DNA from 3 places in the Actinopolymorpha sp. B9G3 genome. Region 1 is predicted to be linked to each of the others. Evidence: riboswitches for the same ligand, from Rfam matches in the RefSeq annotation. Region 1 holds a riboswitch; each other region holds the start of a gene.
The links. A riboswitch is a leader RNA that binds a small molecule or an ion and turns the genes downstream of it on or off. The one in region 1 is predicted to bind S-adenosylmethionine.
Positions count from the first base shown of each region.

Region 2: linked by a shared signal. The riboswitch ahead of thrC (threonine synthase) and the one ahead of ABNF93_RS14100 (aminotransferase class V-fold PLP-dependent enzyme) in region 1 are both predicted to bind S-adenosylmethionine.
Region 3: linked by a shared signal. The riboswitch ahead of ABNF93_RS16080 (GNAT family N-acetyltransferase) and the one ahead of ABNF93_RS14100 (aminotransferase class V-fold PLP-dependent enzyme) in region 1 are both predicted to bind S-adenosylmethionine.

Region 1 is NZ_JBEEAB010000006.1:359,006-366,303, reverse strand. It holds gene ABNF93_RS14120 (glutathione peroxidase) at 1-64, shown strand, start outside; gene ABNF93_RS14115 (glycoside hydrolase family 6 protein) at 525-1,505, shown strand; gene ABNF93_RS14110 (rhodanese-like domain-containing protein) at 1,648-2,160, opposite strand; gene ABNF93_RS14105 (cysteine dioxygenase) at 2,157-2,495, opposite strand; gene ABNF93_RS14100 (aminotransferase class V-fold PLP-dependent enzyme) at 2,515-3,984, opposite strand; SAM riboswitch class IV at 4,025-4,151, opposite strand; gene ABNF93_RS14095 (TrpB-like pyridoxal phosphate-dependent enzyme) at 4,467-5,831, shown strand; gene ABNF93_RS14090 (ketopantoate reductase family protein) at 6,099-7,247, shown strand.
Region 2 is NZ_JBEEAB010000011.1:208,673-215,970, reverse strand. It holds gene ABNF93_RS20360 (helix-turn-helix transcriptional regulator) at 1-77, shown strand, start outside; gene ABNF93_RS20355 (DUF2178 domain-containing protein) at 61-477, shown strand; gene ABNF93_RS20350 (serine hydrolase domain-containing protein) at 570-1,838, shown strand; gene ABNF93_RS20345 (aldo/keto reductase) at 1,903-2,940, opposite strand; gene ABNF93_RS20340 (LysR family transcriptional regulator) at 3,013-3,924, shown strand; partial or broken gene ABNF93_RS20335 (IS1380 family transposase) at 3,998-4,201, opposite strand; SAM riboswitch class I at 4,559-4,735, shown strand; gene thrC (threonine synthase) at 4,749-6,032, shown strand; gene ABNF93_RS20325 (MoaD/ThiS family protein) at 6,029-6,304, shown strand; gene ABNF93_RS20320 (alpha-amylase family protein) at 6,423-7,298, shown strand, end outside.
Region 3 is NZ_JBEEAB010000008.1:103,007-110,304, reverse strand. It holds gene ABNF93_RS16095 (glycoside hydrolase family 76 protein) at 81-1,277, opposite strand; gene ABNF93_RS16090 (GntR family transcriptional regulator) at 1,630-2,751, shown strand; gene ABNF93_RS16085 (dihydrofolate reductase family protein) at 2,794-3,360, opposite strand; SAM riboswitch class I at 3,560-3,648, shown strand; gene ABNF93_RS16080 (GNAT family N-acetyltransferase) at 3,656-4,279, shown strand; gene ABNF93_RS16075 (ArsR/SmtB family transcription factor) at 4,420-4,776, shown strand; gene ABNF93_RS16070 (SRPBCC family protein) at 4,780-5,286, shown strand; gene ABNF93_RS16065 (dihydrofolate reductase family protein) at 5,286-5,906, shown strand; gene ABNF93_RS16060 (GNAT family N-acetyltransferase) at 6,054-6,227, opposite strand; partial or broken gene ABNF93_RS16055 (GNAT family N-acetyltransferase) at 6,323-6,559, opposite strand; gene ABNF93_RS16050 (alginate lyase family protein) at 6,710-7,298, opposite strand, start outside.

The DNA of each region.
Region 1 (7,298 bases):
GCCGCGCACGGATCCTGAGGACGTGGCCCTCGTCGCCGCAGTGGAGGCGCAGCTCCCCCGCTGAGGACCGTTCGTCCGCCCGTCGGAGGACTGGGTCGGTTTGCCGACGACGTTCGGCGGATGTGGCGTTCCGGCACAGGCTGTCCGCACTGGCCCGTACCTGCGCGGTTTGCCAAGCATGAAACGCGTTCGCCGCACTCGTCACGGCGGGACAGGCCGGGCATCTGGCACCGATCCGCGGAGTCGCGGACGCCTTCCCCACCCCCGGGTTACGTTGGCATTGCCCACGTCCACAGCAGTGTGCGGCCGGCACCGGTACCCAGGGGGAGACAGCGATGGACCTTCCGGGCACACGACCGACGCGTCCACGCCGCCGAACCGCGGTGGCGGTTCTGGTGGCACTCCTTCTCTTCTTCAGTGCCGTGAGCGTCGTGAGCCTCAATCCTCAGTCCAGGCTGTGGTCTGGGCAGTGGTCGGGCCTCACCTGGCCAGCGGGCCGATCGATGCCTGGCGATCCCGTATCGATGACGACCGGCCTCTACGTCGACCCGCGGTCGCAACCTGCCAAGTGGGTGCAGACCAACCCCGGTGACCCGCGGCAGGAGGCGATCAAGACCGGGATCGCCGAGATGCCGATCAGCCGGTGGTTCCTGGGCAACGACAACGATCGCACGGAAGCCAGCATGTACGTACGCGGAGCCGAGGCGGCCGACAAACTGCCGGTGCTGGTGGCGTACAACATCCCGGGCCGTGACTGCGGCCAGTTCAGTGCTGGTGGCGCGGACGGCTCGGTGGCGTACCGGAAGTGGGTCGACGGCCTCGCCAGTGCGGTCGGCCAGCGACCGGCGGTGGTGATCCTCGAGCCGGATGCCCTTGCACAGTTGGACTGCCGCCCCGACACGCAGCGGAACGAGGCGCTCGCGCTGATCTCGTACGCCGTGGACCAGTTCGCCAACCGCGCACCCAACACGTGGGTCTACATCGACGCGGGGCACTCCAACTGGGTCGACTCCGCGACCATGGCCGAGCGCCTCCGCCGGGCCCATGTCGGCAACGCGCGCGGCTTCTCGCTCAACGTCTCCAACTACCAGCCGACCGAGGCCAACGTGGCGTACGGCCAGGAGGTCGTCGAACGGATGGAACCGGACGGTATCCATCCCACGTTCGTCATCGACACCAGCCGCAACGGTCGCCCACCGGCGGGATCGGAGTGGTGCAACCCGGCTGGTCAGCAGGTCGGGGACCGCCCGCGACCCGGTGGTGCGTACGGGCTCGACCTGCAGCTGTGGGTGAAGCCGCCCGGTGAGTACGACGGTGCCTGCGGTGTCGCACCCGAGGGCAACGCGGGTGACTTCCAGCCGTCCGCCGCGTTGGGGCTGCTCACCGGGTCCGACGGCGGACAGTGGCTGCTGGGGTTGCGGAAGAGTACGGGCGTGGTGAGCCGTGACCAGGATCCGTGGCAACGGGACCTGGGACTCAGCCGTGCCGATCCCACCGGCGACTGAGAGTGCCCGTCAACCCAGGCGGCACTGGATGGAGGGGCGTCCTGCTCCCAAAGGTTCGGCTCAAGGTGCCCCTCATCCCAGGCGGCTCTGCGTGAGGGGCGCCCTGGTCCCATAGCTTCGCCTCAGCGGTGGTCGGGCGGGGCTACTCCGTCCGATGCGGCAGACCTGCCGCTCGCCAGTCCACGAATCCGCCGTCGACGTCGGTCGCCCGGTGCAGCCCCAACTCCTGCAGGGTCGCGGCCGCCAGACTGGAGGCATAACCCTGCGAGCACAGGACGATGACCGCCACGTCGTAGCCGGTCGCTTCGGGGGCGCGAGCGACGGATGCCGGGTCGAGCCGCCATTCGAGGACGTTGCGTTCGATGACGAGCACATTCGGGACGGCGCCTTCGACGTGGCCCTCACGTCGCCGTTGCTCGCTCGGGCGGATGTCGACGAGCAGCGCGCCGGCCTTCACCTGTTCGTACGCCTCAGCCGGACTCACGCGGTCGAGGTGGCTGCGGGCGCGGGCGAGCAGGTCGTCGATGCCCTGTGGGGGCTGAGGGGATTGCGGGGTCTGAGGGGACTGCGGGGTCTGAGGGGTCTGAGGGGACTGAGGGGACTGAGGGGACTGCGGGGTCTGCTGGCCATGGAGGGTCTGCGTCGTGCTGGTCACCAGTCCACTCCCGCGCGATCCGACGAGACGACGCGAAGTCGTTGGCCTTCGAGGACGTACTGCGTCATGGCGGTGAGCTCCGGTGCGTAGGCGTGCAGACTGATGGCGGGGACGGTACCCAGGTTGGCGACGTCGTGGATGTGCTCATACCCGAAGCCACGAACCGAACCCGCCGCGAACGCACGACGGGCGGTACGAACGGGGCCGCCGACCTGGCTCGCCGGCTGGACGGTTGCCTCGGACAGCGTGCCCTCGATCACGATGAACGCGCCCAGAGCCTCACCATGGTCGTGGAGTCCGGTGTTCTGTCCTGGCAGCCAGCTGATCAGCCAGATCTCGTGACCCGGGTCCCGGTCATGGGATCACCGCCGCTTCCGGCTGGGCCCACGACGGACGGGGCCGCGGGTCCGGTGTCGGGGCCCACGCACCGCTGCTGTCGGAGTACGACCAGCAGGTTCCCGACGAGACCAGCGCGCTCACGGCATCGGCGAGTCGGTCGACGTCGGCCACCGTGCTCCCGACGCCGAAGCTCGCCCGAAGCGCACCCTCCGGCGCACCCAGCCGGGACACCAGCGGGTGAGCGCAGAACCGTCCATGCCGGATGCCGATGCCGTGCTCGGCCGAGACGTACGCCGCGACGAGACCCGGGTGGAACTCGCCCACCGAGAACGCCACCACACCGATCGAGCTCGGGCTGTCCCGCCAGATCCGATGCAGGCGTACGCCGGGAATGCTGGCCAGCCGCTCGGTCAGGCGTTCCCGAAGGGTCTCCTCGTGGGTTTCGAGCGCACCGTCGGGGAGGCCGGCCAGGGCGTCGCACGCAAAGCCGAGCGCCACCGCGCCGAGCACGTTGGGCGTACCACCCTCGTGCCGGGCGGGCGCGGGCGCCCAATCGGTGTGGGTGAGGCCGACCTCGCGCGCCGCGCCGCCACCGGGAAGGTAGGCCGGGGCAGCGTCGAGCCAGTCGCGACGTCCGACGAGGACACCCGCTCCGAACGGTGCGTAGAGCTTGTGACCCGACAGCGCGAGGTAGTCCACACCGCTGGCCGCCAGGTCGATCCGGCGGTGCGGGGCGAGTTGGGCCGCGTCCACGACGACCCGCGCCCCGGCAGCGTGCGCGATGTCCACGATGTCGGCGATCGGCAGCAGCTCGCCGGTGACGTTGGACGCGCCGGTGACCGCGACCAGTGCGGCCGGGCGGGCGGCGAGTTCGGCGCGCAGGCTGACGAGCGTGGCGCGCTGCGTGGTGCCGGCGAGGACGCAGCGGGTCTTTCCACTCGCGCGATGCCGCCACGGGAGCAGGTTGGCGTGATGTTCGATGTCGAGGTGGACGACCGCTTCGCCCGTGGGTACGCAGTGTGCGAGCAGGGTGAGCGCATCGGTCGTGTTGCGGGTGAAGACCACCACGTCGTCCGGGCGGGCACCCACGAACGCGGCGACCTTGGCCCGCGCGGTCTCGTAGAGCGTCGTACTCACCTGCGAGGCGTATCCCGCCCCTCGGTGCACGCTCGCGTAGAACGGGAGAACGCCGTTCAGGTGGGCCGCGACGGCGGACAGGCAGGGCGCGCTTGCTGCATAGTCGAGTTGGGCGTACGGCACCTGCTGGCCGCTGACGACCGGCACCTGCAGGTCGGCACCGACCACCGGGAGGAGCGGCTGGAGGCCGGCTTCTGAGCCACGTGGAACGGTGTTCGGCGAGGGTGGAGCGGTGTTCGGCGGCGGCGAGGTGGCGGTGAACGACAGTGGGGTGGGGCTCAGCGGCAGTGTGGTGGCGCTGGGGGCGAACGGCGCACAGGGCGCAGGCGCGGTGTCGACTGGTGTCATGGCGTACCTCACAAGGTCTCGGGGACCCTGTGGGCTGCGGGTCCCGCGCTTGTGGTGCCGGGCGGCACCACCTGGTCCTCACCCGGGGCACCCCACCGCGGTTGGAGGGTTGCCGGCCAGCAAGCCGGGGCTCTCAGGGCTTGGCGCCCTTGCTGGCACTCATGACCGCGACACACGTTAACCGGTGGCAGTAGCAACTCGCCTCGATGTATCAAATAATGGACGCGCGTACCAATATGTGGGCAGCCTGCAGCTCGACCTCCGGCAGCCCATAGTCGTACGTCCTCTTTGCCGAAGGTCGTGACCAGCCGTCGGAGGCCCACATCCGCAGCCTGGCAGGCGATCGACCGATCGGGGTCGTCGAACTGACCGCCGCGGGCTCGCTCGGGCGGGTCCGCATCCTGACCGTCCGGTGAACCGACCGGGCGTACCCACGGCTTCGGGGTTCCGCCCATCGACGCGGCCCGGCTACCGTGACCGGCATGCCTGCACCGACGAAGATTGTTCTCGACGAGTCCGAGCTGCCACGAGCCTGGTACAACGTGCTCGCTGACCTGCCGAGCCCACCGCCGCCGGTCCTGCACCCGGGCACCCACCAGCCGGTTGGCCCGGACGACCTCGCCCCGCTCTTCCCGATGGACCTCATCCTGCAGGAGGTGACGACCGAGCGGTACGTCGAGATTCCCGAGGAGGTCCTCGACGTCTACCGGCTGTGGCGGCCGTCGCCGCTCTACCGCGCCCATCGCCTGGAGAAGGCGCTCGGCACGCCGGCCAAGATCTTCTACAAGTACGAAGGCGGCTCACCCGCCGGGTCCCACAAGCCCAACACCGCCGTGCCACAGGCGTACTACAACGCCAAGGCGGGCGTACGCAGGTTGACGACCGAGACAGGCGCAGGCCAGTGGGGCACGGCGCTGGCGTTCGCCTGCTCGCAGTACGACCTGGCCTGCGAGGTCTGGCAGGTGCGCGCGTCGTACGACCAGAAGCCGTACCGCAAGATCATGATCGAGACGTTCGGCGGCACCATCCACCCGTCGCCGTCGGACCTGACCGCGGCCGGGCGCGCCGTGCTGGAGAAGGATCCCGACTCGCCCGGGTCGCTCGGCATCGCGATCTCGGAGGCGGTCGAGGTCGCGGCGACGAACGCCGACACCAACTACTCCCTCGGCAGCGTCCTCAACCACGTGCTGCTGCACCAGACGATCATCGGCGAGGAGGCGGTCGCGCAGTTCGGCAAGGTGGGGTTGACACCGGACGTCCTCATCGGCTGCACCGGCGGCGGCTCGAACTTCGGCGGGCTCGCGTTCCCCTTCCTCCGCGAGAAGCTGGCGGGTCGGCTCGACGTCACGATCCGCGCCGTGGAGCCGGCGAGCTGCCCGTCGCTGACGAAGGGGGTCTATGCGTACGACTTCGGTGACACGGCAGGCATGACGCCCTTGATGAAGATGCACACGCTGGGCCACGACTTCATCCCCGACCCGATCCACGCCGGTGGGCTGCGCTACCACGGCATGTCGCCGCTGCTCTCCCATATCTACGAGCTGGGTTTGATCGAGGCGGTGGCGAAGACGCAGCGGGAGTGCTTCGAGGCGGGTGTGCAGTTCGCGCGTACGGAAGGGATCGTGCCGGCGCCGGAGCCCACCCACGCCCTCGCCGCGTGCATCGACGAAGCCCTGCGCTGCAAGGAGTCTGGCGAGGAGAAGGTCATTCTCACCGCACTGTGCGGGCACGGTCACCTGGATCTCGCGGCCTACGGTACGTATCTCGCCGGTGAGCTTGTCGACCACGAACTCGCCTCGGACCAGGTGGCAGCCGCCGTCGCGGGCCTGCCCACCGTCCCCGCATAGCGCGCCGGTCTTCCCGCATGGCGAGCAGGTCGTCCAGGACAGGGCGCCGGTCGTCCCGCATGCCGCAGGCGTTCCGGGGGAGGCAGGCGTTTCGGGGCAGCCCGCGAATGACCACGCTGAGCAGGCGTACGGACGCCCAGCCAGGCATCGACACCGGTCCAGGTCACACCTGCATGCTCAACGTGGTCATTTGCCAGCGGCCCCGCCCAGTCGATAGACCTTCGTACGACGGGAGTTCGGGCGGGACGAATCCTTGGGAGACAGGACATGGGTGAGGCGGGTCGGCGATTCGTCATCTACGGTGCCGGGGCGATCGGCGGCGTGTTGGGAGCTCGACTGCACAGAGCGGGCCACGAGGTCGTACTGATCGCGCGTGGAGCGCACCTCGACGCGATCCGGGACGACGGGCTGCGGGTGGAGTCGCCGTACGACACGGAGACGCTGCCGCTGCCCGCGGTGGGGGACCCGAGCGAGATCGAGTGGCGGCGCGGCGACATCGTGCTGCTGACGATGAAGAGTACGGACACGGCGGACGCGGTCCGGGCCCTCGCTGGAGCGGCCGACGCGCAGACGCCGGTCTTCTGCGTGCAGAACGGCGTCGCGAACGAGCCTATGGTCCTGCGGCAGTTCGCCAACGTCTACGGCGTCCACGTGATGTTCCCCGCGACGTACCTCACGCCGGGGGTCGTCCAGGCACCGTCCACGCCGGTCACCGGGATCCTCGACCTCGGCAGGTACCCGAGCGGTGTCGACGACACCGCCCGTGAGGTCGCGGAGGCGTTCCGGTCCGCGACGTTCGCCTCCGAACCGCGTCCCGACATCATGCGGCGGAAGTACACCAAGCTGCTCGGCAACCTCGGCAACGCCGTCGACGCCGTGTGCACGCGAGGCGACGGCCGCGACGAGGTGATCGACCGACTGCGCGCGGAGGGTCTCGCGGCGCTGGACGCGGCCGGCATCGAGTACCAGTCGTTCGAGGAGGACCGGGCCCGCCGCGGCGACCTGCTGCAGGTCAAACCGGTCAACGGCCAGGACCGCACCGGCAGCTCCTCGTGGCAGAGCCTCGCGAGGGGCACCCGCACGATCGAGGCCGACTATCTCAACGGCGAGATCGTCCTTCTCGGACGGCTCCACGGCGTACCCACCCCCGCCAACGAACTCGCCCGCCAGCTCGCCAACCAGGCCGCCCGCGCGGGCAGTCCGCCAGGGCTGATGTCACCCGAGGTGTTCCTCGCCCGCCTCGACGCGGCGCCCGACGCCAGCGGCCAGGGACCGGCGCCCACCGGCCGCGACGCAGGACATTCCGACCGGGACGGGTCAGACGGTACGAACGACGCGGTTGGCACAGGCACGAACGACGCGGTTGGCGAGGGTACGAACGATGCCGTTGCCGAAGGCGTACTCCCCACGCGGTAGGAACGGCTGTGGTGGACCGGCATCGCCGGCGCACCCGTCGGCGTCCCGCTG
Region 2 (7,298 bases), on a different contig from region 1:
CGCTGCCGTTGGCGATCCGGCTCGCCCGGTTCTTCGGGCGTACGGTCGAGGAGGTATTCCATGTCGACGACGAATGACCGCGGCCGCAGCCGCCCGGGTCGGCGAATCTCCAAGCCCGCTTTGGTTCTGGGCCTGGTCCTGGGCATCGCGATGGGTGTCGCGGCGATCGTGAGTGACCGGCTCTGGCTGGGGCTGGCGATGATCGCTCTCATGGTTGTGCTCGTGCTCTTCCTGGTGTTCGGGTCGCGCCTGAGTGACACGGTCGCACTCCTTGGCGACGACACGCACGAGGAACGGCATGTGCAGATCCATCAACGCGCGGCCCTTCACACGTTGAACATTCTCGCCCTCGTGATCGTGGGCGGTGCGGTCGTCGACATCGCTCGTGGCGGTCACGGTGACCCCTGGGCGTTCCTGGGGTTCGTCGCGGGCGTCACCTACGTCGTCTCGCTCCTGGTGCTCAACCGTCGCACCTGAGCGCCGAACCGGTCGCGGCGACCATCGTCGACGACCGCTACGTCCGGCGCCGATCACCACCAATCAGCCTTGTTTCTTTGGGGGTTTGACGCATGCTGCCCGAAATCATGTCCGTACGCCGGCTGCTGGTCGCCGTGCTCGCGCCGCCCTTGATCGTCGCTGGTGCGTCCTCCCCAGGCGCTCCGGCTCCACCCGCAGAGGCCGCGGCTCTACCCGCAGAGGCCGCGGCACCTCCCGCAGAAGACGCGGCTCCTCCCGCGGAGGCGGCCGCCGCCTCCCATCCGGATAGTGCTTCCGGTCCAGGTGCCCCGGCCCGCACCGCCGCGGCTCACGTCCAAACGACCACGACCCGGCTGGAACGCCTTGCGGAGAAGGTGATCGAGACCGGTACGCCAGGGGTCGCCCTCGCCACCATCACCGGCGACGGTGCGACCACGGCCATCGCGCGCGGTGTGGCCGACCGTCGCACCAACCGGCCGGCCCGCCCCGACGACCGCTACCGCATCGGCAGCATCACCAAGACGATGACCGCCGTCGTCGTCCTCCAACTCGTGGCCGAAGGAAAGATCGGTCTGGACGATCGAGTCGTCCGCTGGATGCCGGGCCTGGGCCTCGACGAGCGGATCACCGTACGCCACCTCCTGCAGCACACCAGCGGGTTCCACACCGACACCATGCTGGCGTCCCCACCCTGGTCCTACGACCGCAACCGCTTCCACTACTTCAGCTACCGCGACCTGGTGAGGATCGCCCTCACCAACCCCGAGCCGCGCCGAACCCCTGGTACGCACCACGAGTACTCCAACACCAACTACGTCCTCGCCGGCATGCTGATCGAGGAGGTCACGGCCCGGCCGGTGGGTGTCGAGTTCGCGCGCCGCATCTTCGGGCCGCTTGGCATGAGGGACACGTCCTACCCGGTGGCGAACCCGGTGATCGCCGGCCGGCACCTGCGTGGGTACCTGCAGGACGGGCCGGACAAGCCGTTGTACGACACGACGACGTACTCCATGAGCTGGTTGCGGACTGCCGGTGGCGTGGTGTCCACGACGCGAGACGAGCTGACGTTCCTGCGGGCGTTGTTCTCCGGGAGACTGCTGCCGAAGCCGCTCTTCGACGAGATGAGGAACGTCGGCGAGTTCGGCTACGGGCTCGGCATCTATCCCGTGGAGGTGCCGTGCGTGCCGGGCGGTGTCGCATGGGGCCACAACGGCCAGGTGTTCGGCTACTACAGCGCCGTCTTCACCACCCCGGACGGATCCCGCCAGGCCGCGGTCGGCGCCAACGCGTGGATCATGACGGAGGACGGGACGCTGAACCCCACCGCCGAGCAGGTCGCGGCCGCCGCACTCTGCGACTAGCCCGGGCCGTTCGGCGATCCTTAGCCCCGGATCCACCGACGAATTGAGGATCCGGGGCTAAGGTCTAGCGCTTCAGCTGCGCGAGCTCCCCCAGGCCGAGCTGCTGCGAGAGCATCCGGTAGGGGTACATCTCCGGCGGTGGCGTGTGCGCGGCCAGCCGCGCCTGCTCTTCTTCGGTGAGCGTGACGTCTATCGTTCCGAGCAGGTCATCGAGCTGTTCGAATGTGCGGGGGCCAACGATCGGCGCGACCACGCCTTCGACCCCGAGGAGCCAGGCGAGCGCGACCTGCGCGATCGTCGCACCCTTGTTGCGCGCGATCGCATCCGCCTCATCGACCACGCGGAAGTTGCGCTCGATCGCGCGGCGGTGGCGCGCCTCCTCGAGGTTGTCGCCCGCGCCGGCCATCCGCGAGTCCTCTGGGGGCTCGGTGTCGCGCGAGTACTTTCCGGTCAGGAAGCCGGCCCCTAGCGGCCCCCACGGAATCACGCCAATGCCGGCGGCGCGGCAGAACGGCAGGACCTCCACCTCGATCGAGCGCTCCACGAGCGAGTACTGCGGCTGCAGGGAGACGAACGACGCCCAGCCGTTGCGGTCCTGCAGCCCGACCGCCCAGGCGAGCAGCCACGCCGGGAAGTTCGAGGCGCCAAGCGCGCGCACTTTACCGGCGCGCACAAGCCCGTCGAGGGCCTCCAGCGAGTCCTCGAGCGGCGTGTCGGGGTCCGGTGCATGGACCTGGTAGAGGTCGATCACGTCGATGCCCAGGCGCCTCAGGCTCGCGTCGCACGCCGCGCGCACGCGGTCAGGGGCGAGGCCCTTCCCGGGCGGGTCGGAGACGGGCATGCGGACCTTCGTGGCCACGACGACCTCGTCGCGGTGCGAGGCCAGCCACGGCGCAAGCGTGCGCTCGGACTCCCCGTCGCCGTAGACGTCCGCGGTGTCGAGGAAGTTGCCGCCGGCCTCGAGGTAGCGGTCCAGCATCCGGTGCGACTCGTCGCGCGGCGTCTTGCCGCCCATGAGCATCGTGCCGAGGCAGAGCCGGGTCACCTGGAGCGGGCCAAGTTTCCTGGTGTCCATTGGGCGTATCGCCTTCACCGTTGTCATGCAGGAGAGGCTATGAGCCAGCGATTGATGCGTCCAATGCCCAAATCGTTGTGCTCTCATATCATCTTGCGCATGATATCGAGTTCGCAGCGCCAGCTGCGCGCCCTGTTGATGGTCGCGGATGAGCTGCATGTGGGTCGTGCGGCCGAGCGGCTCGGCGTCACCCAACCCTCGCTTAGCCGGCAGATCGCCGCCATGGAGAAGGACCTCGGTGTCCCTCTCTTTTCGCGTGCACGAAGGCGGTTCGTCCTGACTCCGGCTGGCGAGGTCGTGGTCGCCGGGGCCCGCGAGATCCTTGCCCGTAGCGACGAAGTCGTACGCGACGCCAAACGCGCGCACGCTGGCGAGGTTGGCTCCCTACGGCTGGGATTCGTCCAGTCGGCAACCTACGATGCGATTCCGCGACTCGTCAGTACCTTCCGTGCTGCATATCCGGACGTCGTCGTCAACGCCCGCACGATGACGACGTTGGAACAGAGCGTGGCCCTACGCAGCGGTCATCTCGATGTCGGCCTGCTCCGGCCCGTCATGGCGCTGCACGGGCTGACGAAGAAGGTGATCTCGCGCGACGCGCTCGTGGCAGCCCTGCCGGCGACCCACCGGCTCGTGGGATACGAACGTATTCCCCTCGCCGCACTGGCCGACGAGTCATTCGTGTTCTTCATCAGAGATTCCGGGCCGATCGTCCATGACACGATCATCGGTTACTGTCTGGCCGCAGGGTTCAGCCCGCGGATCGTGCAGGAGGCTCAGGTGCAGACCATCCCCGCACTCGTCGCCGCCGACCTGGGCGTCTCGCTTCTCATCTCTCCAACACCACCGCACGATGCGAGTCAGGTGGTCTACCGCCCGATCCAGGACGACCTTCCACTATGGGACATGGCGCTGGCCTGGTCGGCGAGCAACCAGTCGCCGACCTTGGCCAGATTCCTTGCCGTCGCCGAGAATGCCTCGTCAATGGCGACGGGCGACGCCAGCCGGTGAGACGTCCGATGAGCCAGCGATCGACACATCGGCGCCGGCGGGACCGCCGACAGCACCCAGGCCGCGTCCGCAAGAACGCCCAGTCCGCCCGGACCAGCGGCTTGGCGGCAGTCAGGCCACGGATGGTCTTCAGCGCGTCGCTGACCAGCCGCTTCGCGCCGCGTGGTGAGCCAGTCGAGCCCTTGCGCAGCCGCTGCGCCACGACCACCGGCGCGCCGGTCGCGGCAATCACCGTAGCCAGCAACGCATTCAGCCCGCGCACACAGGAAGAACCCCAACGTCGACGGCGTGTACGCCCGGTCGAAGACCCGAGGGACGCTTGCCGCCATGCCGCAACAGGTCCACGCCACTCTCATCCCACCCAATTCGTCGGTGGGTCCGGGCTTAGCGACCCTTGGCGACCTTCGCCGAATCGCCAGGCAAATGACCACGCTGGGTAGGCCCCCGGAACCCGACACATGCGTGGACGCATGGCGGGGGTCCTGTCGCCTACCCAGCGTGGTCATTTGCGGCTCCTCACGGCGCGGGACCGACCGCCACCGTCCCGATGGTGGACAACCGTCTCGAATACTGGTCCTGCCGGACGATCTCGGAGACGGGTCAGTTACGCTCGCCGACAACAACTCAACAAGGAATCTCATCCAGAGGGGCAGAGGGACCGGCCCGACGAAGCCCCGGCAACCGGCCGACCGCCGACGCGTGTGTCTCGCGTGCATCAGAGGCCCCGCGGCGGACACGGTGCCAAGTCCGGCTCACGACGACCCGACCAGGAGATCCCTGGGCCGGCTCGGACGCTTGAGGAAGATGAGGAAGGAAGGCCTCTCATGACGACCACGTACGCCGGCGCCGACACGACGGGCGCCGCGCAGACCCCCCGCCCCGGTGCGTTCGGCAACGCCACGAGTCTGCGATGTCGCGAGTGTGGCGCGACCACCGAACTCGGCGCGCAGTACGCCTGTACCGAATGCTTCGGCCCCCTCGAGGTGGCCTACGACTACCCGCAGATCACCCGCGACGACCTCGCCGCGGGGCCGGCCAACATCTGGCGCTACCAGGCGCTCCTGCCGGTGCCCACCGACGTCGCGTCGTTCCCCAACACCGAACCCGGCCTCACCCCGCTCGTCCGTGCCGACCGCCTGGCCGCCGCCCTCGGTGTCAGGACCCTGTGGATCAAGAACGACGCGGCCAACCCGACCCACTCGTTCAAGGATCGCGTGGTGGCGGTCGCACTCAGCGCGGCCCGCGAGCTGGGCTTCCAGGTGCTGGCGTGCCCGTCGACCGGCAACCTCGCCAATGCCGTCGCCGCGGCCGCTGCCCGGGCGGGCATCCGCAGCGTCGTCATGGTCCCGCACAACCTCGAACAGCAGAAGATCCTCACGACCGCCGTCTACGGCGGCACCCTGGTCGCTGTCGAAGGCACCTACGACGACGTCAACCGGCTCGCCAGCGAGATCGCCGGTGAGGAAGAGAGCTGGGCGTTCGTCAACGTCAACGTCCGGCCCTACTACGCCGAGGGTTCCAAGACGCTGGGCTTCGAGATCGCCGAACAGCTCGGTTGGCGGCTGCCCCAGCAGGTCGTCGTCCCGATCGCGTCCGGTGCGCAGCTGGTGAAGGTCGACAAGGGACTGCGGGAGTTCGTCGACCTCGGGCTGATCGAGGATGCGCCGTACAAGATCTTCGGCGCGCAGGCGACCGGTTGCGCGCCGGTGTCGGCGGCGTTCAAGGCGGGCCACGACGTGGTGGCGCCGGTACGTCCGGACACCATCGCCAAGTCGCTCGCGATCGGCAACCCTGCCGACGGACCGTACGTGCTCGATGTCTGCCGACGCACGGGCGGTGTCGTCGAGGACGTCAGTGACGACGAGGTGGTCGAGGGCATCGCGCTGCTCGCGCGCACGGAGGGGATCTTCGGCGAGACCGCCGGCGGCGTCACCGTCGCGACGCTGAAGAAGCTGATCGACACCGGGCAACTCGACCCTGACGCGGAGACCGTCATCATCAACTCCGGCGACGGACTGAAGACCCTGGACGCCATCGCCGGCAAGGTGGGGCCTGCGGCAACCATCCGTCCGACGTACGACGCATTCACGAAGGCAGGGCTCGCATGAGCGTGAAGGTACGAGTTCCGACGATCCTGCGCACCTACACCGGCGGCGCTTCCGAGGTGGACGCGGACGGTGCCACGCTCGGCGAGGTGCTCGACTCCCTGGAGACGAAGTACCCCGGCATCCGCGCGCGGGTGCTCGACGACGCCGGGAAGCTGCGCCGGTTCGTCAACGTCTATGTCGGCGAGGAGGACGTGCGCTTCGCTTCCGGCCTGGAAACCCCGACACCGGAAGGCGTTCAGGTCTCGGTGATCCCCGCCGTCGCCGGCGGCTGAACCGCACCGTCGCTGGGAGCAGAGCCCGCTCGCTGGCGGGGGCCCGCTCGTGGGGCCGCTGAGTTCCCGTCGCTGACTGCTGAACCCGGTTCCCGGAGTCTCCGGAAAGGAAGTCCACGTGCCTTCCCTGACGCTTCCGGACGCGGTGTTCGTCGTCCACGACCGTCGTGACGGCCTCCGTCAAGCTCACCTTGACGGAGGCCGTTTCACGTCCTCGGAGGTCGAGGTCAGTCTTCCGACCGTCACCGGCGGCCGTGCTGTCCAGGTGGCGTCTCCCCGCCGGGAACTTTCGTGGGTGGTCCTGCGCTGGCGTGAGCCACACCCCGAGTCGACCCTCGTACTCGGTGATGCATGGGAGCGCTCGTACGGCGATCTGCAGTGGCGGACCCTCCAACCACACCGGTTACTGCCGTGGTCGTGGTTGGGCCACGACCAGGCGACCGGCACGACGTCCGGCATGGGTGTGCGGGTTCGTCCGAACGCCTTCTGTTCCTGGACCGTCGACGCCGATGGCGTGTCCTGCTGGATCGACGTGCGGAGCGGCGGATCGCCCGTGCTGCTGGGCGATCGAGTTCTCGACGCGGCGACCGTCGTCACCGTCGGCGGGGATCCAGGCGAGTCGGCGTACGCGGTCCAGTGCCGGCTGACGGCAGCGATGTGTGACGATCCCTTACCAGTAAGAGATCCCGTCGTCGGTTGCAACAACTGGTACTACGCGTACGGCCGCGACTTCGGCCCGGCACAGATCCTTCGCGACGCTGAGACGATCGTGGAGTACGCCGACGGCCATCCGGTCCGTCCCTACTGCGTGGTCGATGCCGGATGGAGCCCTGGCGGTGTGTGCCCCGGCGGTCCGTGGACCGCCGGTGTGGAAGGGTTGTTCGACGACATGGCGGGTTTCGCCGCCGACATCGCTTCGCGGGGTGCACGTCCGGGCATCTGGATGCGTCCGGCCGCATTGTCATCCGTCGACGATCCCGGTCGGCTGCGCGCC
Region 3 (7,298 bases), on a different contig from region 1:
CCGGAGTCAGGCCCCGCTCAGCGCCGAAACCCACGAACGCGGAACTGTTCCCAGTCGCGCCTGCGAGCAACGCGACCGGGTCAGGTGAGCCTGGCGTACCTCGACGGGTGCCACCCGAGCATGGCCTCGATGCGGATCATGCCGGACTGCTCCAGCAGCGTCACGGGGTTGTCGCCGGTGAAGCGGTACAGGCCGGTCGTGTGGTCGCGGAACCGTGCGTACGACTGGTCGGCGTACCACTCCATCGCCTTGCGGTACGAAGGATGCGGCTCGACCGCCGCCAGCTGCAGCAGGTTGGCGAAGAGGATCGCGTGGAACCTCGCCGGCTGGTCGAAGTAGCGCTCGTTCTCGGCGAGGAAGGCGAGCGCCTTGGCCGCGGTGTCGCGTGCGTGGTCGAGATACTTCTGCTCGCCCGTCGCGCGATGGAGAAGGACGCCGGCGCCGATCATCGTGCCCTGGTTGTACGACCACTGCGTCTTCTCGATGTTCCCGGCGAGGTCGACGTGGTCCCAGTAGAGGCCGTTCGGCGCGAGCATGTACGTCCGCACCCATTCGTACATCCGGATCGACCAGTCGAGGTAGTGGTCGTCCTTCGTCGCGAGGTAGAGGTGGAGTCCGACCTCGGCACCCGGCGCGTTCGAGACGGTGTTGCGGTCGTTGCTCCAGGGGGCCTGTGTCCAGAAGACGCCACCCGGGCAGGGATGGCTCGGGTCCGTGTCCCAGCCGAACACCACGAGGTCGAAGATCTCGGCGGCCCGGCGCAGCGCGGCGGCGTCTCCGCCAGAGGTCATGTAGTGGCGCTGGATGAACCCCAGGGCATTCCACTCGTTGTCGTCGTAGAACTTGTCCCCGCCATGCCCGGCCGGCGGTCGCAGGTAGGAGTCGTACCCAGGCGGGTCGGTCTCGGCGTTCCAGTAGGCCTCGAGAGCCGTGTAGCGGTCAGCTACGTCGTCGGTGTAGCGCTTGCCGATCTCCGGCAGTCCGGCCATGTCCTGGGTCGCGATCATCGCCTGCGAGAACGGCCAGACGTACGACCACGGGTTGCCGCCCGTGTGGGGGTACTCCTCGAGGTAGAACGACGTCTGCGAGTCGTAGAAGTAGCGTTGCAGCGCGGCGTAGCTTTCCCTGGCGCGTCGCGCGTACTTCGTCAACGCCTGCGACGGCACCTGCGCCGCGTGTGCGGTCGATGCCGTCGTTGCGAGTCCCCACCCTGCGGTGGCCGCGAGACCGCCGACCAGCACGGCACGGCGTGACGGCCCTGAAAAGTGATGCTTCACGAGGTCCTCCCGGTGATTCGGCGGTCCCCGTGAGCCGCTCGGTCGACACGTTGGCGCCTGTCCTGCGTGATGGCGTTCCGAGCTCAGGCACCCGGAACGCCATCACTCACAGGGCAACCGAGACCCAAGGTGCTCTCGATATATCAACATGTCAATGAGATGACATGTCCGTTTCCGGGCGACTGCGCGGTGCGCGGTATGGTCGCGCGATGGCGCGGGCTAGACAGCCAGGACTGCTGTGACGCTTGGAAGGGTTGGCCATGCGAGACGTTCACGGTGCGGTGGTCGCAGGATAGAATGCACATGGTCGCAAGATGGTATAGATCTGCCCAGCCGCCCCTCGGGAGGACGCGTGCCCGATCCATTCCTCTACGAGCGGGTCTACGACTACGTCCTCCACCAGATCCGCACCGAGACTCTCAAGCCAGGGGAGCGGGTCCCGTCCGAGAAGGAGCTGGCGGAGCAGTTCGGCGTCAGCCGCATCACCTCCAAGCGGGCGCTTCGCATGCTCGCCGAAGCCGGTGTGGTCGACCGCAGGCGCGGCATGGGGTCGTTCGTGACCGATGACGTCGGCCGCATCGACGCCGTACGTCACGCTGGTGCTCGACCACGTGAGCGGCCACCGAGCACCGGCTGCCTCGCCCTGGTGCTTCCCGACGCCTCTGAGGCGTACGGTCTGGAACTCCTCTGTGCGATCGAGGAGCGGTGCGCAGAACTCGGCTACCACCTGGTCGTCCGGCGGACCCGGGACAGTCAGCAGGTCGAGGAGCAGGCGATCGATGCCCTCGTCGGTGGTGTCGCGGACGGACTGATCGTCTTCCCTGTCCACGGGGAGTTCTACAACGCAAGCCTAGTGCGGCTCGTGCTCGACCGCTCTCCGCTCGTCCTGGTCGACCGGTACCTTCGTGGGATCCCGGCATGCTCGGTCTTCACCGACAACGCAGCCGCGGCTCGTGCCCTCACCTCTCGCGTGCTCGACCAGGGACACGAGCAGGTCGCCTTCCTGTCCCCACCGGTCGAGAACACCTCCAGCATCGAGGAACGGATGCAGGGATACCGTGACGTCCTGCGTGAGCGCGGACATCCACCAGACGCCGAACGCTGTTTCACCGAATTCCACAGCACACTGCCGGGGTCGCGGTCAGCGGACGTGGCGAGCGCCGACCGCGAGGCTCTGCGCGCTTTCCTCAAACGCGAACCAGGCATCACCGGCTTCGTGGCCTGCGAGTACAACATCGCCGTCCTGCTGCGACAGGTTCTCGAGCACGCGGGTGAATGGGATCCCGACCGTCGGATGATCGCCTGCTTCGACTCACTGGAATCGCCGACTGATGCCGGCACCTTCGTCTACATCAAGCAGGACCAGCAGGAGATGGGCCGCCGCGCCGTCGACCTTCTCCACGCCCAGCTGGGCGGCGACGACGTGCCGCTCAGGTCTGTCGTACCGTTCACCCTTGTCGATCCGACCAGGTGAAGGCTGGGAAGAACCCCGCGACAGCAGGCGTTCGTCGGCCTGTCAGGACGGGCGGACGGAGTAGATGAGGTGCAGGACGCGATCCCCTTCGATGGTCCGCGGGTTCTCCAGCAGTTGTTGGGGCAAGGCGGAGGATCCGAAGAAGCGCTTCCCACTGCCGAGAATGACCGGTGCCACGCTGAGGTGGACCTCGTCGACCAGACCGGTTTCGAGAGCCTGGCGCCCGATGTCGCCCGAGGTCACCGACACGTCGCCGTCGGCGGCGTAGGCCTGTGCCTGCGCGATGGCGCTGGGCACACCATCGGTGACGAACGTGAACGGCGCGTCGGGGAACCCCCAGTCGGTGGGCGGCTGGTGAGTCACCACGAAGACGTGATCGCCTGCCGCGGGTACGCCGTGCCATCCGTTCGTGATGTCGAACAGGTGCCGACCGATCACCGCCGCGCGGACATTGCCCGAGGTCGAACGAATGTACTCGGCGCTGGCGGCGCTCACGTGGAAAACCCGGTCCGGATCTCCCAGGGTTGTCGCCACGTCGCCGTTTCCGTACCACTCGAACAGTGGGCCCACATTGTCGTTCTGGTCCGCGATGAACCCGTCGACGGACACCGTGGCCCCCCGATCACCTTGCCCATGATCGGGACCTCCTCAGTCATCCTCATTCGTTTGCCGAACCGCCGATTCCGCGGGTGACGCAGGTGCAGACCACGATCGTGGCGCGGATTCATCGGTGTTCGCGGCAGTTCGCCGGTTCGGTGGCGGCCGACGTTGACCGCCGTCCTACGCCGAGGCATGATCCCCTCACCGAGGTTCATCCAGAGGATCCCAGGGACCTGGCCCAGCGACGGTCCGGCAACCTGCCCTACGGCAAGGTGCCAATGCCAGGAACGATGAGGAGGCGCTCATGAGCGCATGGCTCGATGTGCCCGTACTCCATGGATCGCTCGTTCGGCTGGAGCCACTGGCGATGGCTCACGCGTCGGATCTGGCGCGGTCCGCGGAGGAAGATCGCCGCACCTACGGCTTCACCGTGGTTCCCCGCGGTGCCGAGGTGAAGGAGTACCTGGCGACCCAGTTCGCTCGCAGGAGCGAGGGACTCACGCCCTTCGCGCAGGTCCGGCAGCGGGACGGTATGGCCGTGGGTTGCACAGCCCTCTGGAACCCGCGAACGTGGCCGGACCGGCAGGATCTGCGCGCCATCGAAATCGGCTGGACCTGGCTTGCGGCGTCGGCGCAGGGCACGGGGATCAATGCCGAGGCAAAGCTGCTGCTCTTCACGTATGCGTTCGAGACGTTGGGGGTGGCCCGTGTCGACCTCAAGACGGACGCCCGCAACGAACGTTCGCGCCGGGCGATCGAGGGCCTCGGGGCGCGCTTCGAGGGGGTGTTGCGCAGTTGGTCGGCCTCGTGGGCGCCTGGTGAGGCGGGGGCGTTGCGCGACTCGGCCATGTTCTCTGTCGTCGCGACCGAATGGCCGTCCGTCAAGTCGGCACTCGGCGCGCGGATCGGGGGCCTGAGCATTCGATAGGGCCTGGACGCGAGCCTTGACGTCTATGCGGAGTACGGCGCGACCTCTCCGCGAGGGATTTCCCGGATACACGCTGGATCTCGCTGCCGCCTGATTCCTCACGACTTGACGCATGCCGATATGGGCATATGATGGCGGACATGGCACGAGCCGCGACGACGTCGGACGTCTTCAACGCGATCGCCGAGCCGCGGCGCCGGGAGATCCTGGTGCTGCTGCGGGCGGGTGAGCGGCCGGTGACCGAGTTGGCCCGGGAGTTGGGGATGACCCAGCCGCGCGCGTCCAAACACCTGCGGGTGCTCCGGGAGGTCGGGCTGGTGCGGGACCGCAAGGCAGGCAAGCAGCGCCTGTACGGCCTTGACGCCCGCGGGCTGCGACCTGTCCACGAGTGGACCGGTGGGTTCGAGCGGTTCTGGAGCGAGAGCTTCGACCGGCTGGACGCGTACGTGCAGGACCTGAAGCAGGCCCGTCTAGAGCAGGCAGGGCAGGAGGAGTAGCTGATGAGCGCGACGGGACGAGGAGGGCCGGCGCAGTCCGCGACGGCTGACCGGGAGATCGTGATCTCCCGGGTCATCGACGCCCCGCGGGAGCTGGTGTTCGAGGCGTTCACCGAGGTGCGGCACCTGTCGCGGTGGTGGGGGCCGGAGGGGTTCACCACGACCACACGGTCGTTCGAGTTCGGCGTCGGCGGGGAGTGGGACTTCGTGATGCACGGGCCGGACGGTACGGACTACACCGAGTGGATCTCCTGGACCGAGATCGCCCCGCCGGAACGGATCGCGCTGCTGCACGGTGAGTCCCGCGGCGACCCGAACGCCTTCGAGTCGGTCCTGACGTTCGAGCCCGACGGTGCGGCGACCCGGATCGAGATGCGCACGGTGTTCCCCAGCAAGGAACGGCGCGACGAGGCGGTCGAGAAGTACCACGCGATCGAAGCCGGCCAGCAGACCCTGAGCAAGCTGGCGGCCTACGTCACCGAGATTGCTCGGTTGGGAGCGGAGGACTGATGGCCGGAAAGGTGTTCTTCAGCGTGTCGATGTCGCTGGACGGTTTCATCGCGCCCGAGTCCCTCGGGGACTTGATGGGGCAGCAGTGGGTGGAACTGCAGCGGTGGGTCTTCCCGCTGCGGTTCTTCCGGGAGAACCTGAAGCTCGGCGGGGGCGGCGAGGAAGGGCGCGACAACGAGATCGTGCGGGAGACGTATCTGCGCACCGGCGCGAGCGTCATGGGCAAGCGCATGTTCGACGCCGGCGAGCAGATGTGGCCGGAGGAGGCGCCGTTCCACACCCCGGTGTTCGTCGTGACGCACGAGAAGCGTGACCCCTGGGAGCGGCCGGGCGGGACCACCTTCCAGTTCGTCAACGACGGCATCGAGGCCGCGCTCGACCAGGCCCGCGAGGCCGCCGGCGACCGAGATGTCCGCATCGCGGGGGGCGGCGCGACGATCCTGGAGTACGTGAACGCCGGCCTGATCGACGAGTTCTCGATCGCGCTGTCGCCCGTGCTGTTCGGCTCCGGAATCCGCCTGTTCGAGGGCGTGGACGCGGGCCGCGTGGCGCTGGAGCCGATCCGCGCGGAGCCCTCCCCGAGGGTGACGCACCTGACCTACGCCGTCCGGCAGCGGTAGGCGCACGGCGGACGACACAGGGCGGACGACACACGGCAGACGGCGGACGGGCGGACGGGCGGACGCGAAGGAACACCCACGCGGGCCCCGAATCGTGAGCCGCGTCAGGGATCAACTGACGGTTGGTCCACGAACCCGCCCGCCGCCTCAGCGATAGTCATGTGCGAGAAGGCCGTAGATCGCACCGTCGTGAAAGGTGCCGTCCTCCTCCAGGGAGTACGCCCGCCGAATGCCTTCTCGCTGAAATCCCAGTCGCTTGAGCAGGCGTACCGACTCGTGGTTGTCGGCGATCGTCTCCGCCTCGACGCGGTTGAGGTCCATGCGGGTGAACCCGAACCGGAGGATGGCCTCGAGGGTTCAGTCGCGATCCCGCGGCCCCAGTAATCGCGCCGGAGGTCATAACCGATGTCGGCGCGGCGATGGAATCTCTCCCAGGAGTTGAATCCGAAGAGACCGATGGCGCGACCATCGCCGCGATGCGTGACCGCCCAGGAGATCCCCCTCTGCGCGGAGTAGTCCCGGCGAATCTCGTCGATCAGGTGGGCAGCTTCGGTCACGTCCCGCATCGGCGCGGAGTTGTACTTCTGCACCTCGGGGTCGCTGCGCCAGACGAACAGGTCGGCAGCGTCGGCAGCTTCCCACTCCCGCAGCACCGTCCGCTCGGTCGAAAGGTGCGGAAATGTCGAGAAGTCGAAAATGGCCGTCACGCCGGCACGCCTCCTGCTGTATCTGAGGCAGATCAGTCTAGGGCCGCGGCCGCACTTGTCCTGGTGGGCGTTTCCTGGCGGTCGGGCGATCGGCGATCACCACGGATTGTTCGCGTGGGTGAGGGTTTCCCAGGCGAGGAAGTAGTTGGCCCCGGTCGGCCTGACGCCCGGCGTCTCGAGAAGTCGTTCCGTCCGCTTGAGCCTGACGCCGTACCGGTTGTGGTAGTGGTTGAACGCCACCTCCAGGGTCGGGCCGAGGGTGCGCTCCTTCGTTCCACCACACAGCCAGTCCGGAGGATCGGCGCCGAGGTCGTACTTCGCGTGGAACTCCAGCGCCTTGGTGACGCGTTCGCCCACTTCGGAGTAGAGCTGGAGCCCCTGGAGTCGGGCTGTCTCCGCCACGTGTGCCGTCGCGTCGATTCCCCAACCCACATAGCCGAAGTTCCGGCAGGTCTCCTGCGAGAGGCCGTCGACGAACGTCGTCTGGCCGTGCCAGTAGTCGATCAGCTCCTCCGGCGTGTCCTTCCCGCCGTCCGGTGGCGGATGGGGCAGTGGTCCGTCGGACTCGAGGTAGAAGTATGCGGGCACCCGGCGTTGCCAGATCCCGATCGCGTGGTCGAAGGACTCGCGGTCGTCGAGGAACACCGATATTCCGACGGCCGCGTCCATCATGATGAGTTCCCAG